Regions from separate parts of the Brevibacillus ginsengisoli genome, predicted to be linked through region 3. Evidence: riboswitches for the same ligand, from Rfam matches in the RefSeq annotation. Region 3 holds a riboswitch; each other region holds the start of a gene.
The links. A riboswitch is a leader RNA that binds a small molecule or an ion and turns the genes downstream of it on or off. The one in region 3 is predicted to bind S-adenosylmethionine.

Region 1 (4,198 bases), on a different contig from region 3:
CCTTTCCACCAAAAGACCGTTTCATCTGTCTTTTTAAGCTCCGATGGCATGAAGCTAAGCTCCAAAAATGGCTTGATTCCGATTTCCAGCAAGAAATCGAATAGTTGATCGACGTATGTCCAGTTGTATATGATCTCCCCTAGAGTATTGCGATTACAGAGCATCATTTCATCGTTAAATATCCCATGAAATCGAATATACTCAAAACCGATCTCCTTCTGCATTTCTCTCAGTTGCCTACGCCAATCCTCCCTTAATCCTTCAATCGCCCTGCCAAAGGTGGCCAGCTTTCTCCAGTAGTGTGGAAAAGATGTGCCTTCCTGATCTGCTCGGATTACATGAAATCTTTCTTCCGGTGGCACGGATTCCTGTATCGTTTTATTATCAAGCTGCTGGTAGGCGAACAAATTTTCAAAAATAGCGGTATGCTCGATATCCAAATATCCTTTATGAGAGAGATTATCACCGTTTACGTTAGACTCCCTTAACCTGATCTGTTGTTTATATTCGAGTGGCTTGCACTTATATTTCTTTTTGAAGTGTTTATAAAATAGCTTGATATCGGAAAACCCACAACTAGCTGCGATATCAGTAATGGTTTGGTCACTATGTAACAGAAGATCAACCGATGTCTCCAATCGTTTCTGGATCACATACTCCTGAAAGGGTACCCCTACATGATCTTTAAAAAAATGAGACAAGTAATAAACACTTAAATACTCTTGATTGGATATTTGCTGCAAGGAGATTTTTTGTGCGTAATTTTCATCTACATATTTAATGATTCGATCAAGACGTTCCAGATTTTTCTTATGATTTTTCACCTTTACATCATCTACAATGATTGGGTTAAAATACTTGATTAAGTGAAGGAGCAAGGAGTTGACGATGATTACCAGTTGAAACAGGTATCCCTCGCCTTTTTTATTCATTACCCACATCAATTGTGCTAGATAGTGTCTGATCTTATCAAATCTTTCTTGATGCATTTCGTCGAAAAGGAAGGATTTAACGTCAAAAGTCAATTTACCGAGATCAGGATAATAGGAATGAGAAAACTTCGGATTGATTTGGAAGGCCAATAAAATATTGTCTTCCCCTGTTTTATATGTGCTGTGTACTTCATTCCGATTAATTAAAATAAGGTCCTTTTCTTTTAACAAGTAATGGTTTGGTCCAACCATGATACTGAGTGAACCTTTTAGAACAAAAATGACTTCAATTTCATTATGCCAATGCAATTCTACCTCATGAACACGATGCACAAATATATTAATGGGAAGACCAGACTGATATTCAATGATTTCATAGTTGTACTTCATTCAATCACTCCAGGAAATTAAAAATCATCCATTTTATATAGATTAGATTTGTATTTTCATTCTCCTTTAACTATTCATAATTTTCAAGCATTTATGTGTAATAAAGCTTCTCTGGGGCTGTACAGATTTCACTATTTGTGAAAATATAGAATTTATACAGTCTGTTTATTCATTAGAGGGAGGAATAATATGAGGGAAATGATTCGCATCCAAGGAACTCAAGGTATTTTTCATAATCGCATCGTGGGAGTTGTCCTCCACCAAGGTCATGTATTGCTGCATCGCAATATACACGATGATTTCTGGGCTCTTCCAGGAGGCAGAGGCGAAGTTATGGAACCGTCTGAGATCACGATCCAGCGTGAATTCCAAGAAGAACTTGGTGTAACGGTTTCCGTTGAACGATTGCTATGGCTGGTGGAAAACTTTTTTAGCCATGAGAACCTACCTTATCATGAACTGGCTATGTATTATCTGTTATCCATACAAGACAATTCTCTTCCTAGGAATATGCAAGAGGAGTTTACAGGAATAGAACACGATGTCCAGCTGATCTTCCGGTGGTTTCCGCTTGAAGAATTGGAGCATCTCCCGCTTTATCCGTCATTTTTACGAACGGCTTTACAAGAATTGCCCACCACTATTCAACACATTCGGCATTATGATGAACCTGAAGAATAAGAGAGAGTGCCCCGGTTCGGAGGCACTCTTCTTTTATCAGTTTATTTTGCTAGATGGAGTTAACTTATGCTTTTTGAAAGTTTGGATCTTCGTACGGTTGTGCTACCCAGCCATCTTTTTCAATAAACAGACGGACCGCCACCACTTGGCGATTCTCCATCAGGGTAAAGAAATGCGGATTATGTTCAGGCACGGAGATAACGTCGCCCGCCTCCAATTCAACATCGAAATACCCTACTTCTTCAGGTCCTTTGATAATGAAAATCCCCCGGCCTGACACGATCGCACGAATCTCGTCTTCTGTGTGAGTGTGAATGGCCTCAAATTTTTTCAGTAATTCCTCAAGGTTCGGTGTCGCATCTGACAAAGAGATGACATCCCAGATCAAATAGCCTCTACGTTCAGCCAAATCGCGAATCTCTGAATCGTAGGTCGCAAGAATTTGTTGTTTCTCCTCATCGGATAGGGTAAATTTATCCTTTAGTTCTGTGGGGAGCTTACTGGTGTCCCACTGTTCAAACAAAATCCCGTGTTTTTCCAGAAAAGCGAGAACATTTTCTTTACCACTGATTCGTTCATTGGTGTTACGGATTCTGATTTCAGCCATGCTTCATTCCTCTTTTCTTTTTTCATGTATTCATGTCAGTCTTGCCAAACTTCAGAAGATTGGCTCAGTTTCTGGCGTATGAGTATTTCCTTCCATCGTATGACTCATGAAGCAGGAAAAACAAAAAAACTTCTCCGATAAGAAGAAGTTTCACCTACCTCACTCTTATCTGCCAGAACAAAATGTCCTGCTGGAATTAGCACCTTCTACTACGTAGTGGTTGCTGGGCATCATCGGGCCAGTCCCTTCGCCTCTCTTGATAAGAATATTTTGTTAAATTAATCCTACTATAAAACTTGGATTTATGCAATGGAATCTTGCGTCTTCCTTACTGGAAATTGTGAACATCGTTTATTGATCGACTGATATAGTGATGCGCGTTCGTAACGCTTCTTTGGGCTGGACATATAGCAGTTCTTTTTTGAGATTCATCTCATTTGTTTTGGCCATCCAAGGTTCTACACACATGAACGGGGATCCAAGCTCTGTCCAGATCACCATATAACGGAAAAGCTTGTCGTACGTGATCATGACGTTGCGATTGATTTCTGGAAGAGCAAAGCTGACTTGCGGCTCTTGTGTGTCAAGCAGAACGACAGATTCACTCCGCTCGCTTAAATTAAAGGAGCCCTCATACCCCTTAATCCCCCCGTCATTGTAATCAAGATACTGGGTTGCATCGGTTTTGATGTGAATCGTTTTGTGGTCTGTCGCAAAATAAGGATGAAAACCGCTGTACATAGGCATCGGGATTTCTGAGTGATTCCAATATTCCTGATGGATAATGAGCGCATGATCCTGCAGCTCGTAACGGAAAATCAATTCAAAATCAAAAGGGAAAGATCGTTTGGTCTCTTCATTACTCCTCATACCGAGTGTGATTGAGAGCTCATTTTCCTCTTGTATTTGGAGCACTTGCCACGGGTGATTTCGTGCTACCCCATGATTCTTCATTGGGAAAGTCTGGCCGTGAAGTTCATATTCTCCGTGTTCAAGTTGCCCGCAAATTGGGAAAAGAATCGGGATTCCCCCGCGAATATTGGAATCTGGATTATGAAGCGTTTCCTCGTTCAGAAATAATAGTTCATCTCCCAGAAGCTTAAGGCTAATGACGATCCCCCCGCGTTCTGGAACAACTTGAAAAGAAGATTTCGTCTGATGATTCACAAGCTCATAAATGGTTAAGTTGCCTTCCTTGCGAACAGCTGCTTGATTCATTATTACTTCATCCTTTGTCTCATGGCTTATCTCTGTTGTCATTTTTCGATTTTCTTGACCCAAGTGAATCTTTCTTGTGTCCCTCTCCCTGAAATTATAATATGAAACGATGCCATGTCCAAATAACTTCTCTGCGTAGCATAGTCAGAATGCGCTGTCCCCAATACTGGATTTCCCTGACACATAAAAATGGACCCTCTTTTGCGAGGTGTCCATTTTTATGTGTCGAATCAGTTTACATAACAAATGTTATGTAATTTATGTTGTAACCGCTTACATCTTTTTGCCATAAATAACGGAGAACTTATTTGTGTTCACAGGTTTTAACACGCTAAATAAAAAGATCACAACATACATCGGAAGAACATTG
Region 2 (4,198 bases), on a different contig from region 3:
AGTGTGTCAAGATTCCCATTCCATCCTGCAACAACGTCAGTAAATTCTCGCCGATTTGTTTGCATACCCGCTCATCCTCCGCCTGGATGGCGATTGCTTCGTCGAGGATGATTTGTTTGATCTGTGGGATGGTCAGGCCCGCGTTGTCCTGTACCTTGGTTTTCAAGCGTTCCAACGCCCATACCAGATTGATGGCTGTTGGCCTGGAAGTGGCCAGATAATCCGCTTGCTGATTCAGCTCCTCCCAGAACCCCTCGAAGCTATCCGTTTTCGAATGACGGATTCCCAAGTATAAACCATACGCTGCGGTCATCCCGATCGCCGGTGCCCCGCGCACTTGCAAATGTCGAATCGATTCCCACACCTGTTCAACCTCGGTTAGTTGCAGATAAATCGTTTCGAGCGGAAGTCTGGTTTGATCCAGTAGTTCCAGATGATCGTCTGCCCAGCGAACAGGGGTTAGTCTTGTTGACGTTGTCATACCGCTTCCTCCTGATGTGACTCTGTAGTCAGATTGCTGACGATTTCGCTAATATCCGTAGCTGCTTTCACAGACGTCCGCTGTAAAACCAGCGTTTTCCCAATCTCAAGCGCCAGACGCTCGGCATTCGCGCGTACTTCCTGATTCTCAATGGTATTCAGGTCGGCGACACCCGCCAAACCAATCACGCGGCGGAGAACTTCGCAGCCTGCGTAACCTACGGCATCCTGGAGAACTTGGGCCAGATATTCCTGCCAGAAATCCTCCACACGGGCACTCCGCTCTTTGGCCTGTTTATGCCAGAGTTGCACGAAGTTGTAAGCAAACTCCTGCCACACGTTCTCAACCGTCTCCAACAGATAGTGGCGATACGCTTGAAGATCCTCTTCAGTCTTTTGCAAGCCTTGCTGTCCAGCATAGTTGAGCAACAGGTTCGCGATCACTTGCCCGATATCAAAGCCAATTGGACCGTAGTAAGCGAATTCCGGGTCGATGACTTTGGTGCTTGTCGCGGTTACGAAGATACTGCCTGTGTGCAAATCCCCATGCAATAAAGCCTCCGCGCGAGTTAAAAACCCAAATTTCAATTTGGCTATCTCACGTTTCAACAATCCGTTGGCCCAGATCGTCTCCACATCTCGTTGAATCAATGGGTTGAAATTGTTTGTATCGCATTTTTCATAAGGATCTGTAAATACTAAATCTTCGGTTATTTTACAAAGCTCAGGATTGATGAATTTGGAAACCAACGCCTTTTTCTCGTACGGATGGATCCCCAAATCAGAAGTAAAGAACAGGGTCTCGGCCAGGAAACGCCCAATATGCTTGGCGAACTGCGGATAACGCTCCCCGCTGATCAAGCCCTTGCGCATAATGATATGATCACTCAAGTCCTCCATGACGGTAAGCGCCAATTCCTTATCAAAATGATAAACCTGCGGCACCAGGTCTGGGACCAGTTTCCCTTGAATGTGCAAGGCATCACTCTCGATCCGCGCCCGATCCAATGTTAACGGCCACGATTCCCCTACTACCCGAGCGTAAGGCAAAGCTTGCTTGACGATCACGCTTTTAAGATGTTCTTCATCCCGGATATGAAACACCAGATTTAAGTTGCCGTCGCCGATTTCTGAACTAGTCAGCCTCGCATCCGCTTCGAAAAGCCCAGGCAATTGACGCACATACTCAACCGCATCCTGCTCCGATAATGGACGATATGCCATCAGAATCTTCCCCCTTCTTCAGCCCTTTTAATTCTTGCACTTCTCGTATATTTCCAACGGATTCGTCAGCTCTTCCAACTGAGCCATTAAACGATACTCCACCAGCTTGCTCACCTTGCAATCCGCCACTTCTTGGACAACCTGCTCAGCAGTAAGAATGACCCAATCCGCTTGCGACTTATGGATAAACCAATCCTTCCCCCGTACTCTTACCCATATATTCGCCACCGGGCAGTCGGGTGAAAAAAGGCGGGATTCCTTCAGGTATTCATCTCCGCGTTCCATCGCTAGAAGAAACAACGTTTTCCACGCCCTCTTCCAATCATCACTGAGCAAAAGATGCCAGGAACCTGCTTCTTCTTCCGAAAGCCTGCCGCGCAAATGACCGATTGCATGTGTCAAAGCATTGCGGGCATTTTCCTCTTCAACGGGGCGCTGTTTAACTTCTTCCAAACGATTGCACAGCCAATCGGCGAATGCCGTCCAGTCACGGCTTGCTTGCTGCTTGGAGAGTTGAATCTGATCCTTAAAGGCTTGCGCGATTTCTTTGTAGTCACAATACGATGTCAACATTACTAAATACTTATGCTCTGCCCATACTTGTTCACACCATGTTTTTGATAGCGGTACGAAAAAAGACCTCTTTTCCAAAGAAAAGAGGTCCTGTGCATACGTCGTCAACGTTGTCGTTCCCCCTTATCTACCAGAATGTTTTTCTGCAGGAATTAGCACCGTGCACATTCTTACGAGTCGAACTCTAGTAAGCAATGTGTCGGTTGCTGGGTATCATCGGGCCAGTCCCTCCACCGTCTCTGGATAAGGAAATCCATTTTTCAAACTATTCGATTTGCGATTACGATGAATCATACACAGCGATCCCGCAAATTGTCAACACCTATTTTTTCGTGTATGTGCGGACAACTCCCTGAACCTTTTTTCCCCTTACTCGATACCAAACTCATAGTTGACAGGGGGCTAAAACTCATCTTATGATTTGATTACCGTGTGAAAAGAGCGGTTCAATTCAATATTTTCTGACACAACTCTTATTGTGAGAAGGCAGAGGGACTGGCCCGATGATGCCCGGCAACCGGCGTGCACGTACAAACTTGCGCGTAACGGTGCTAAATCCTGCAAAAACCCGTTTATTGGTTTTTGAGAGATGAGAGAAGAAGCATGTCGCATATGACGCCTCCTTCTCGTTGAAGGGGGCTTTTTTGTTAAGGTCAACCATTTTTTGTCGAGGAGGCAATCTCGTGAGCCAAGATACGATACTCGTAACTTATTTGACCCAAGCCAAGGATCTGGAGAAAAAAGCGCAGGCCATTGCCGTCGGAATGACCGTTGGTTCTTGGACAGACTTGCCTGCCGCGAAACAGGAGGCCCTCCGTCCGTACCTTGGTGAAGTCCATTCCGTTCATCCAATCGAACAGCTTGATAATGGGGACATACGCGGAACGATCACCATCAGTTATCCGACGCGCAACTTTACCAAGGATATTCCTTCCCTCTTGACCGGTGTGTTCGGCAAATTATCCATGGACGGCAAGATCAAACTGTTGGATATCCAATTCCCAGACTCTTTCACCGAAGGATTCCCTGGTCCGAAGTTCGGGATTGAAGGCATTCGCAATCTTGTCGATGTTCACGATCGTCCGCTGTGCATGAGTATTTTCAAGTCCTGTCTCGGCATGCCATTCGAGGATCTCAAGACCCAATTCCGGGCGCAGGCTCTTGGCGGTCTTGATTTGGTAAAAGACGACGAGATTTTCTTCGCGGATGACCAAGCGCCTTTCCTTGAGCGAATCAAAGCCTTTCGTCAGATTTCCCACGAGGTGGAGCAGGAAACAGGCAAACATGTGCTTTACAGCGCTAACCTTACCGGCCCGACTCACGAATTGTTGGAAAAAGCGAAGCGGGCAGTTGATGCGGGAGCCCAATGCCTGCTATTTAATGTGTTGAGCTATGGCTTCGATGTGTTGCATCGCCTTGCCGCTGATCCTGACATCACTGTGCCGATTATGGCGCATCCAGCGTTAGCGGGAGCCTTCTATCCATCTCCTGATTACGGAATCGCTACGCCGCTGTTGCTCGGCAAGCTGATGCGGCTGGCTGGGGCTGATCTGGTTCTTTTCCCTTCTCCGTATGGCAACGTGGCGCTGGATAAAGACGAAGCGATTACGCTCGCCGCTCATCTGACAAGTGCGGATACTCGACTGAAGCCTTCCTTCCCTGTTCCATCTGCGGGCATTCATCCGGGACTCGTTAGCCAATTATATGCTGACTTCGGATTGGATCAGGTAGTCAATGCGGGAGGCGGAATTCACGGTCATCCTGGCGGAGCTACCGATGGAGCCCGTGCTTTTATCAAGGCAATCGAGGCTGTTGTAAGCGGACAAAGCTTGCAGGAAGCCGCGAATGACTTTGAACCGCTGGCGATTGCTTTAGCTAAATGGGGGCAGAAATAATGCAAAAAAAGCTTGTACTCTTTTGT
Region 3 (4,198 bases):
AATCGGGATGGCGGTCATGACGCGAACTTCATTGCTTGTTTTTGCCTTTAATACCCCTCTTAGCATCAGGCTGTTGATTACCGTCGCCAAGGTTCCGATGTTATCTGCCTCCGCCCGTTCAATTCCCCAGCTCTCTCCCATATTGCCGCGAAAAATATTGCCGCCGCCAATCACGAGACAGACCTCAACACCCAAACCCACCACCGTCATAATCTCATTGGCAATGTGCTCCAATCGCTCCGGGTCAAATCCGAATTCATGCGCACCGGCCACAGCACCACCGCTTAGTTTAATCAGAACGCGTTTGTACCTCATCCTATCCCTCCATTATCGCCCCAAAAAATAAAAACACTAAAGCATCTCGCTCTAGTGTTTCAACCGAAAAGGGAAAGGAAATAGAAATGAAAATGTTTCGGATTGATCCAGCTCATTCTCATTCCGCTATCCCCCTTCCCTTTATTTTTCTCTTATTATTTTATCTGTGGCTATTTCCAATTTCAATGAAAACTTCCTGATTTTTCACAATTGTTCGGTTGTGAACAATCCCAGCCTGGCAATTCGCTTTGCTGCTTCACGCAGTCTCTCTTCTGGAGATAACAAGGCGACTCGAACATATCCTTCACCCGTTGGGCCAAAGCCCACTCCCGGCGCTACAACTACGTGCGCTTGTTCCAAGAGAAGATCGGCAAACTCAATGGAACCAAGTCCATTCGGAACTGGCAGCCAGGCGAAGAATGAACCTTGGGATGGAGCGGCTTGCCAGCCAATCTCCTGCAATCCTCCAAACAGCGCGTTACGTCGGCTTTCATATACGGCCACCAGATCACGTACACAAGCCTGCGAGTCAGTTAAAGCGCGAACAGCAGCCATTTGAACGGCTCCAAACAAGCTGACAAAATAATGGTCCTGAATAAGGTTAATGAGACGCACCAGTTCTTTATTGCCCACCATCGCTCCTACCCTCCAGCCGGCCATGTTGTAGGTTTTGGACAAGGTGTAGAATTCAACCCCCACCTCTTTGGCGCCGGGGGCTTGCAGGAAACTGACGGGTTTCTTGCCATCAAAACTGATGGCTCCGTAGGCAAAATCATGGCAGACGACAATTTCATTCTTACGCGCGAATTGTATGGTTTCTTCAAAAAATTCAATCGGCGCATTGACCGCAGTCGGATTGTTAGGATAGTTAAGAAACATCAGCTTCGCCTTATTCACGTCTTCTTGCGACAGCTTGCTATAGTCAGGCAGGAAGTTGTTTTCCTTACGAAGAGGCATCATCGCCATTCGAGCTTGGGCAATCGCTACGCCAGACCAGTAGTCAGGATAGCCCGGATCAGGAACCAGCGCAACGTCTCCCGGATTTAAGAGCACCTGACAAATCTCAACCAGTCCTGTTTTGCTGCCGAACAGGATCGCCACTTCCTCTTCTGGATCAAGATCAACGTCAAACTCCTGTTTATACCAGTGAGCAATGGCTTGCTTTAATTCGATGCGCCCTTGAAACGGCGGATACTTGTGATGGAGCGGGTCGGCTACCTGCCTTTGCAATTCTTCGACTATATGGGGTGGAGTCGGCAAATCTGGATTCCCTTGACCCAGGTTAATGATGTCGTAGCCCTTGGCCAACTGCTTATTGACCTTGGCTACTAATGTGGAGAAAAATTGGGTCGGTAATTGTTCCATAATGTGTGCAGGTTGAATTCGCATGTACCTCTTTCCTTTCCTGAGCCGTTCGACTAAGAAAAGACTTCGTCCCTTTTCGCTCTGTGGAAGTTCGCAATGAAGTTGGAAAGTCCGCTCTCTCAATCCGAAAGGGAGTCGCCAAACGCTTCGCGCCCCTACGGGGTTGGGTGGCGACTCTTTTCCCTTTCTCCTTTCCTTCGCTAAGCTTCACTTCCAAGGAGGCTGCAAGCGGACGAAATCTTTTCTTGATAGGCTTGCGCGAATGGATAAGTTTAATTACTTTACCACTGTAAAGCAATTAAACTTTCCAATTTAATAAAAAATAAAAACCCCCTTCAGCGGAGAAGGGGGTACGTGTCTGTTATTCACGCCTTATCTCCCAGGAATTGCTCCTGCTGGAATTGGCACAGATGTGTTCACGATTGATGGAATCGCGTACAACATCCGCTGCCGGGCTTCATCGGGCCAGTCCCTCCGCCTCTCTGGATAAGTGAGTTTTCCTATTCATTTTGTATGTTTATACTAGCGAGCCGAGTGACTTGTTGTCAAGGAGGCTTACTGCTTTATTCTTTATTCTTTATTCTTGTTTCTGGATTTTTACCTTACCGCCGTCTTTTAACAATGTCTGGCCTTTGACAACAACGGTAGCCCCTTCTTTCACACCGGTAAGGATCTCAACTTCATCGCTGCTTCCTTGTCCGACGGTTACTTCCACCTGTTTGGCTACGTTGTTCTCAATCACATACACATAAGATTTGCCTTCCCGTTCAAAAATTGCTTTGCGGGAAACCAATGGTACTTTCTTTTGCCCAGTCGAATCGAAGTTAAACTTCACATTCACGACCATATCGGACTTTAATTCGTTGGAAGGATTCGGGATGGAGATTTCAGTCGGATAAGCTTTCAATTGCGGATCCATCACCGGGCTCACAGCAGTTACTTTGGCATCCAGCACCTTTGCCAACGCGCTTACTTCCACTTTTACACCTGTGCCAACCTTGACCTTGGTTATATCGTTTTCGGATATATTCGCCTTAACAACAAGTGGATTTGTATTCACGAGCGTGATCACAGGTGCTTGCGGGGAAGCAAATTGTCCAACCTCTCCGTTTACACTGGAGATATATCCGCTGAAAGGAGCAGTAACGACTGCATTGGCCAATTGTGTTCTGGCGTTTTGCAAACTAACCGCAGCCTGCTTCACAGATGCCTCGGATACTTGCACACCGCCCATCTGTTGTGCCGTCGACAAGCTCATCTTCGCATTGTCATAAGCGGTTTGGGCATTCGTCAACTGTGAATTGGCTTGTTCCATTTGTTGTGAAGAAACCGCTCCTTGATTAAACAAATTCTGCATGCGCTGCTGGTTCACTTGGGCATCTTTTAAGGCTTGCTCGGACTGCTTCAATCCATTTTTCGCTTGTTCGAGCCCACTATTTGAGTTGCTGCCAGATTGTCTTAGGCCAGCTTGGGCAACCTGCAGGGCAGCTTCTGCTTGTCGTACGCCATTTTCCAGGTCGGCTTCATCCAAATGGAATAACACCGCACCTTTTCCTACATATTGACCTAATTTGACTGGCAATGAAGTAATCTTCCCAGTTACTTTCGGGCTGATATTCACTTCCTGACTAGGTGCAAGCTTGGCAGTCAGTCCTGCATCCAAGGAAACCGAACCATTTTTCACAAGCTCAACTTGTACTGGGGTAATTCTTTCTACAGCTGTGGTCGTTGCCTCTGGTGCTTTTTGCGAGCAGGCAGTTAAGAGAAGTACCGTCGATAACGCCAGTATGAAGTGTTGTTTTTTCACTTTTATACTCTCCCTCCGTTTACTTAAGACGCCTAGGATTCCAGGGTAGGCATATTCTTTTGCTGCTTTTTCAACATCTTCTTCTCTCTTCTTTTCTCCTTTTTGGCTCGACGCTTGATCCCTAAATCATTGAACCAGGAATACACAATGGGGACCAGAATCAGCGTAACCAATGTAGATAAGCTCAAGCCGAAGATAACTGTTACACCCATTGGCTTCTGGAATTCAGTACCTGATCCGGTCGCAAACGCAAGCGGACCAATGGATAAAATGGTCGTGAGCGTAGTCATCAGAATCGGACGCAAACGGATAGGACCTGCCATCAGAATGGCTTCTTTGGCATCATGACCTTTTTTCCGCAACTGATTCACGTAGTCAATCAATACGATCGAGTTGTTCATAACCAGACCGACCAGAAGGATATACCCGATTAGAACTGATACACTCAGGGTAGTTCCCGTTACCGCTAGACCAATCAGGACACCTGGAAGTGTCGGTGGCAAGGCAAACATGATAATAAACGGACTAAAGAAGGATTCAAACTGCGACGCCATTACCATATAAACCAGAATAATCGCCAACAGAATGGCAACACCTAGACTCGTGAAGGATTCGACCATGTCTTTGCTTTGTCCGCCGTACTTCAGCAGATAGCCGTCTGGAAGGTTTAATTGATCCAGTTTTGTCTTGATTTCCTTCATCACGGCGTTA

Region 1: it holds a riboswitch for S-adenosylmethionine, as region 3 does, so the genes downstream of both, ACQCN2_RS06015 (1,2-dihydroxy-3-keto-5-methylthiopentene dioxygenase) here and ACQCN2_RS20325 (pyridoxal phosphate-dependent aminotransferase) in region 3, are expected to answer to the same signal.
Region 2: it holds a riboswitch for S-adenosylmethionine, as region 3 does, so the genes downstream of both, ACQCN2_RS12785 (DUF1722 domain-containing protein) here and ACQCN2_RS20325 (pyridoxal phosphate-dependent aminotransferase) in region 3, are expected to answer to the same signal.

What each region holds. Positions count from the first base shown of each region.
Region 1 is NZ_JBNJQR010000002.1:519,454-523,651, forward strand. Features, by position in the region: gene ACQCN2_RS06005 (GH39 family glycosyl hydrolase) at 1-1,322, opposite strand, end outside; gene ACQCN2_RS06010 (NUDIX hydrolase) at 1,512-2,003, shown strand; gene ACQCN2_RS06015 (1,2-dihydroxy-3-keto-5-methylthiopentene dioxygenase) at 2,068-2,610, opposite strand; SAM riboswitch class I at 2,773-2,876, opposite strand; gene ACQCN2_RS06020 (aldose epimerase family protein) at 2,962-3,828, opposite strand; gene ACQCN2_RS06025 (hypothetical protein) at 4,102-4,198, opposite strand, start outside.
Region 2 is NZ_JBNJQR010000005.1:308,361-312,558, reverse strand. Features, by position in the region: gene mtnA (S-methyl-5-thioribose-1-phosphate isomerase) at 1-481, opposite strand, end outside; gene mtnK (S-methyl-5-thioribose kinase) at 478-1,704, opposite strand; gene ACQCN2_RS12785 (DUF1722 domain-containing protein) at 1,732-2,385, opposite strand; SAM riboswitch class I at 2,398-2,527, opposite strand; SAM riboswitch class I at 2,748-2,873, shown strand; gene ACQCN2_RS12780 (2,3-diketo-5-methylthiopentyl-1-phosphate enolase) at 2,961-4,172, shown strand; gene ACQCN2_RS12775 (2-hydroxy-3-keto-5-methylthiopentenyl-1-phosphate phosphatase) at 4,172-4,198, shown strand, end outside.
Region 3 is NZ_JBNJQR010000011.1:86,151-90,348, forward strand. Features, by position in the region: gene pyrH (UMP kinase) at 1-315, opposite strand, end outside; gene ACQCN2_RS20325 (pyridoxal phosphate-dependent aminotransferase) at 520-1,704, opposite strand; SAM riboswitch class I at 2,050-2,173, opposite strand; gene ACQCN2_RS20330 (efflux RND transporter periplasmic adaptor subunit) at 2,258-3,493, opposite strand; gene ACQCN2_RS20335 (efflux RND transporter permease subunit) at 3,520-4,198, opposite strand, start outside.